2 regions of the Sanguibacter sp. Leaf3 genome follow, and region 1 is predicted to be linked to the other one. Evidence: riboswitches for the same ligand, from Rfam matches in the RefSeq annotation. Region 1 holds a riboswitch; the other holds the start of a gene.
The links. Region 1 has a riboswitch for S-adenosylmethionine ahead of ASG53_RS01560 (ABC transporter permease). Riboswitches for the same ligand answer to the same signal wherever they lie in the genome.

Region 1 (3,199 bases):
GAGGGACCCCCACTCTGGGGCCGGCGGCGCGGCACCGAAGCCGAGGAAGCTCAGGGCCGAGACCGCGAGGATCGCGGAGCCGAACTCGAGAGCGGACAGCACGAGCACGGGCCCCGAGGAGTTGGGCAGCACGTGCCGTCGCACGATGGTCAGGCGTCCGACGCCCGAGGCCGCGGCGGCCTCGACGAACACGGACTCGCGGACCCGCAGCACCTCGGCGCGCATGACGCGCGCGAACGAGGCCACCGCGGCGACGCCGACAGCGATCGCGACGTTGGTGGTGCCGAAGCCGAGCACCGTGACCACGGCGAGGGAGAGCAGCAGACCGGGGACGGCCAGCAGGACGTCGACCACCCGCATGAGCACGTCGTCGACGACCCCGCCGACGAAGCCGGCCACCAGCCCGATGCCCGAGCCGGCGACGAGGGCGATGGCCACGGCGATCGCGGTGGCCTTGAGGGACAGGGCCGAGCCGTGCACGACGCGGGAGAAGAGGTCACGACCGAGGTAGTCGGTCCCGAACCAGTACTGCGCGCTCGGGCCCTGCAGCTTGTCGGCCGGGACGCCCACGGTCGGGCTGTAGGGCGCGAAGGCCGCCGGCCAGAAGGCCCAGGCGAGCGCGAGCGCGATGGCGAGGACCGCGAGGACGAGGCCCGGGCGTCGCACGAGCCACAGGGCGCGTCGGCGCAGGCGCTCGGTGCGCGAGGGCACAGCCCAGGCGTCGGCGTCGTGGAGGCCGCCGGCGGCCTCGGCGAGCGCGTGGTCGAGCCCGTCGGCGGACGAGAGCCCGGCAGTCGTGCCGGCGGCTGGGCCCATCGAGGCACCCCGGACGGTGATCGTCAGGTCTGACATGGTGCGTCCTCTCAGACGGCCGCGCGGGTGCGCTGGCTGATGCGGGGGTCGAGGGCTGGGTAGACGAGGTCGACCGCGAGGTTGACCACGACGAAGATGACGGCCGAGAGGACCACGAGGCCTTGCACGACGGGGATGTCCTGGAAGGTCACGGCCTGCTGGGTGAGGCGCCCGATGCCGTTGCGCGAGAACACCGTCTCGACGACCACGGACCCGGCGAGCAGGTTGCCGACGGTGATGCCGACGAGCGTGAGCGTGGGGATGGCCGCGTTGCGCAGCACGTCCCGCAGGTGGATGTGCAGCCTGGGGGTGCCCTTGGCGCGGGCCGTCTCGACGAAGGGCTGGTCCCACGTCGTCGACAGGCTCTTGGCCAGGACCTGCGCGATCACAGCGGAGGTCGGGATCGCGAGGGTGAGGCTCGGCAGGACGAGGGTCTGCCAGCCGACGTTGCCCATGGCCGGGAGCAGGGCCCACTGGAAGGAGACGACCTGGAGCAGCACGAGACCGACCCAGAACGTCGGCACGGAGACGCCGAGCGGCGGCAGCGCGAGGAGCGCCTGGCGGAGCCAGCGCGCCTGCGTCCAGGTGGCGACGAGCGCGAGGGAGGCCCCGATCACGACGGCCAGCACGAGGCCGATCGAGGCGAGCTTGAGGGTCTCGGGCAGGGCGTCGAGGATCGAGCCCGTCACGGGCTGGCCGGTCTGGATCGACGAGCCGAAGTCGCCGCGGACGGCCGCCCACAGCCGCGTGAGGTACTGCTCCCACACAGGCTTGTCGAAGCCGTAGCGCGCGGTCAGCTCGGCGACCTTCTCGGGGTCGACCTGCGTCCCCTCGCCGCCGGCGTCGAGCATGATCGCGACGGGGTTGCTCGGCAGCATGTACAAGATCGCGAAGGTCGCGGTGAACGCGGCCCAGAGCACGAAGACGGCCTGGAGCGCGCGGCGCAGCAGATAGGCACGCACGAGGGGGACTCCTCTCGGACGCACCGCGCACGGCTCCGCGCCGGGGCTGGGCGACTGCACGGTCGGCCGGGAGGCCGGGCGCAGGCGCACGTCCGAGACGCGAGGGTGCGGGTGCGTGCACGACCGGCGCTGCGCGCGGTCGGGTGGTCGGGGCACTTGCCGTCAGGGATCCTGACGGCCTGGTCGATACCCGGAAGCACCCCGCTGCCATCTGGGGGTTGCTGCCTCGCCTGCCGGGCCATGGGCGAGATCTCGTGACCTGGGCGACACCCTAGGCATGCTCTGAGGACGTGGTCAAGCACTGTCCAGCCCTGGTGGGGCGACTCTCCCGACGCCGTGCGTGAACCTCTGTTAACCCTTGTGAATCTCTGTACGAGCGTGTCACCGGAGCCCCGCCGCCCGGCGAGCCCACGGCCTGGTCGCCCCGTGAGCTGGCAGCCCGGCAGCCCCGAGCCCGCTGGCTCCGCGGCCCGGGCCCGGTGGTTCCGCGGCCCGGGCCCGGGCCCTCACACCGCGTGCGCCCCGAAGAGCGGGCGGGTCTTGAGCGTGCGGCCGACCTCGGCGGCGACGTCGAGCAGCGCGTGAGTGACCGGGTGCCCCTGGGCGCCGTCGCGGTAGGCGAGGGCGACCTGACGCTGCGGGACGGCGCACGGGACCGCGACCACGCCCTCGGGCAGCACCTGTGCGGAGAGCTCGGGGACGACCGTCACGCCGAGCCCGGCCCCGACGAGCTGGATGGCCGCGAGGTAGCCGATCCCCTCGTGCTGGACGTCTGGGGTGAAGCCGGCCGTCCGGCATGCGGACACGATCGACCGGGTGCAGGGCAGCGTCGGCGCCCCGACGATCCACCTGTCACGCCCGAGCACACCGAGCCCGCCGTGCAGGACGACACCGCCGAGAGCCTCGGGCACGACCGCGACGAAGCGCTCGTCGAAGAGGCGGCGGGTGCGGACGCCGGGGACGACCTCGTCGCCGTCGTCGGGGTAGCGCAGGACGAGAGCCGCGTCGATCTCGCGGCGGATCACCGCGGGCATCGCGCGGGTCGCGTCGGTCTCGGCGAGACGGACGGTGACGCCGGGGTGCCGCTCGCGCACCGCGACGGCCAGACGGCTGCCGACAGGCGCGAGGATGCTGGGGTACGCGGCCACCGTGACCTCGCCGGCGACCTCGTCCTGGAGGGCGGCGACAGCCCCTCGGGCCCGCTCGAGGGCGGCGAGGACCTCGGCGGCGTGCTCGACGAGGAGGTCTCCCGCGGCTGTGAGACGGACGCGTCTGCCGTCCCGGACGAGCAGGTCGACACCGGCCTCGTCCTCGAGGGTCTTGAGCTGCTGGGAGACCGCAGACGCCGTCACGCCGTTGACCTCGGCGACCGCGGCGAGCGTCCC
Region 2 (3,199 bases), on a different contig from region 1:
CCAGATGTTGTGGCCGTCGACGACCCCGGCGACGAGGGTCTTGGTCTCGAGGCCGCGGACGGGCGAGGTGGGTGCGGAGCCCTTGACGAGGTCGATCGCGAGGGCCTCGACGTCGGTCCCGGCGACGACGGGCAGCGCCTCCTGGAGGTCGCCGAAGGGGGCGGCGAGCAGGATCGCCGGGCGCTCGGGGCGGGCGAGGTCGGTCGAGAGCACCGTGTACGCCTTGGTGACCGCGGTCAGGACGTCGCCGAGCGGCACGTCGATCGTGTCGGTCACGAGGCCCGGCTCGTCGAGCTGGACCCACGTGGCTCCGGCGGCGGCGAGAGCGCGGAGCAGCTCGACGTAGACGGGGAGCAGGTCTGCGAGGCGCGAGAGCGGCTCGAAGCCCGCGGGGGCGTCGTCGGCGGCCTTGCTCAGCAGCAGGAAGGTCACCGGTCCCACGAGGACGGGCCGGGTCGTCACGCCGTCGGCCAGCGCCTCGGTGAGCTGTCGGACCACGCGGTCGGAGGCGAGGCGGAAGGCCGTCGACGGCCCGATCTCTGGGACGAGGTAGTGGTAGTTGGTGTCGAACCACTTGGTCATCTCGAGCGGGGCGTCGTCGCCCTCGCCGCGTGCCGCGCGGAAGTACCCGGCGAGGTCGAGGTCGCCGTCGGCCGTCGCGAAACGGGGCGGGACGGCCCCGACGGTCACAGCGGTGTCGAGCACCTGGTCGTAGTAGGAGAAGGTCTCGGGCACGGCGCCGTCGGTCGCGGAGAGGCCGAGCGCCACGAGACGGTCGCGGGTCGCCTTGCGCAGGGAGGCTGCGGTCTCCTCGAGCTGGTCGGCGTCGATGCGGCCGGCCCAGAAGGACTCGACGGCCTTCTTGAGCTCGCGGCGCGGTCCGATGCGGGGGTAGCCGAGGATGGTCGCCGCCGGGAATGTGACAAAGGTCGGGTTCTGCTGGATAGAGCTGAGCTCAGTACGTGTCGTCATGGGTCATCCCTCTAGATCAGTGCTGCGGTTGGTTGGGATGCGCCGACCCACGGCCCGCTGGCCAGGTCGGGACCAGCGTCGGCAGGTGCCGGGTGCGCTGGTCCGCCGCCGAGGTGTACGCCCTCGAGCAGGTCTAGTGCGGCTTCGTGCTTGTTGAAGGTGTAGACGTGCAGGCCCGGGGCTCCGGCTGCGAGGACGGCCTCGGCCAGCTCGACCGACGCCCGGATGCCGCGGGCGTGCCGCGCGGCGGGGTCGGCGAGGGACTCGAGGTCGCGGACGAGGGCCCTCGGGGCGGGGACGCCCGTGAGGGTCTCGACCCGAGCGAGGCGCGCTGGGTCGGTCATGGGGAGCAGGCCGGCGAGGATCGGGAGGGTGACTCCCGCGCGCCGGGCCTCGTCCACGAAGCCGACATAGCTGTCGGCCTCGTAGAACAGCTGGGTGATCGCGAAGTCGGCGCCGGCCTGCTGCTTCTCGAGCAGCCGCTGCACCTCCTGCGACCGCGTGGTGCCGGCTGCCGCGTTGCCGTCGAGGAAGGTCGCGACGGCGATGGTCAGCGGACGGGCGGCCGAGCGCAGGGCGGAGGAGGGGTCGTCCGCGCAGCGCTGGGCCTCGACCTCGCGCAGCAGTGCGACGAGCTCGTCGCTCGAGTTGATGCCCTCGGGGTGCGGCTCCCAGTCGGGCTGGTCGCGCGGGGGGTCGCCGCGGAGCGCGAGGAAGCTGCGGACACCCTCGGCGAGGAACTCGTCGATCACCTCGGCGACGTTGTCGCGGGAGGCGCCGACGCAGGTGAGGTGCGCGATCGGCAGCACCGGGGCGTGCTCGAGGATGCGCCTCACGACGGTCTGCGCGGTGGTCCGGTCCCCACCTGCTGCGCCGTAGGTGACCGACACGAAGTCGGGCCTGGCGGCGATCAGGTGGTCGACCGTGCTCCAGAACTTCGGCGCCGCGGCAGGGTTGCGGGGCGGCATGAGCTCGAAGGAGATCGTCGGGCGCTGCCGGGACGGGCGCGCTGCGGGCCGCCCCGGCGGGGCGGTCGCGGAGCTGCCCCCGGCGGGGGTCGGTGGGACGTCGGAAGCCGTCATGAGTTCACTCCATCGGACCTGGCGTTAGCACCCGCACCCATCAGGAGGCTTCCATAGTGGGGGGTTGCTGCGGTGTCGTCGAGCCAGGACTCTCAACCGCTCTGGATGGTGTCCCTGAATCTAGACGGCATCCACCAGGCGGTCCAGGCTCTGCCCGAGGAGTGAGACGGGCGTCTCGTCAGCGAAGACGGCGACGCGGCTCGCGGGGCGGGAACTCGCCGTCGTCCGAGCCGTCGTCGGCCGAGAAGAGCAGGTCGTGGAGGACCACCTGGACCTGCTCGACCCGCGGGACGTCGTGCAGCGTGACCCCCGCCTTGTCCGTCGCGTCCGAGATGACGAGGGTGCCGCAGCCGAGCAGGCGGTCGGTGAGGCTCTTCTCGTAGGACACGTCGTTGATGCGGTAGAGCGGGATGTCCCGACCCGTGCGCGTGAGGATGCCGCTGCGGGTGATGAGCCGACGGTTGGTCACCGTGTAGCGCGAGGTCACCCACCGCAGGAAGGGCAGCAGCACCCAGCCGACGAGCACCACGAGCAGCACGACACCACCCGCGAGCAGGATCCAGCCGCGCGCGGAGCTCTCCGGGAGCAGCACGACGAGGGCGACCGCGGCCGCGAGGAGCACGACGAAGAGCGCGATCGCCCCGAACAGCGCCTTGACGTGGGTGCGGAGGTTGAGGACGACGTGCTCGCCCTCGGCGAGAGTGCTCTGGATTCCCATGCCGGAATCTTCGCACCGCTCGCCCGCCGGCACTATCCCCGGTCGGGAGCGGGATCGAGCATCCTGTGCGTCCAGCGCTCCCACGGCGGGCTGACGGCCCAGTTCACCTCGAGGGTGCGTCGGGCCCAGCGGAACCTGCGGGCCAGGCTCGCCGGTGACTGGAAGGTCCTGCCGGAGACCCCGACGGTCAGCGCGCGGTCGTACCTGACGCGCGCCGAGCTGCCGAGCTGGAAGCTCAGGTCGGTGTCGTCGTGCACCTGCGGGTCGTCCCTGTGCACCAGGTGCCTCACGCCGTGCCACGCCGAGACGCGCAGCGCCATGTTCGAGCCCCACAGCGGCACGTTCGCGACGGCCGCGCGCATCCCCCAGAAGTACCCGCGCATGTAGAAGACGCGCGCGAGGTGGCCGCGCACGGGCGGGAGGTCGT

Region 2: another riboswitch for S-adenosylmethionine. It lies ahead of ASG53_RS14310 (methylenetetrahydrofolate reductase); the one in region 1 lies ahead of ASG53_RS01560 (ABC transporter permease).

The regions. Positions count from the first base shown of each region.
Region 1 covers NZ_LMRH01000001.1:345,393-348,591, reverse strand. The annotation lists gene ASG53_RS01565 (ABC transporter permease) at 1-852, opposite strand, end outside; gene ASG53_RS01560 (ABC transporter permease) at 864-1,814, opposite strand; SAM riboswitch class IV at 1,962-2,074, opposite strand; gene ASG53_RS01555 (LysR family transcriptional regulator) at 2,321-3,199, opposite strand, start outside.
Region 2 covers NZ_LMRH01000003.1:198,077-201,275, forward strand. The annotation lists gene metE (5-methyltetrahydropteroyltriglutamate--homocysteine S-methyltransferase) at 1-972, opposite strand, end outside; gene ASG53_RS14310 (methylenetetrahydrofolate reductase) at 984-2,054, opposite strand; SAM riboswitch class I at 2,061-2,166, opposite strand; gene ASG53_RS14315 (PH domain-containing protein) at 2,233-2,772, opposite strand; gene ASG53_RS14320 (glycosyltransferase family 2 protein) at 2,805-3,199, opposite strand, start outside.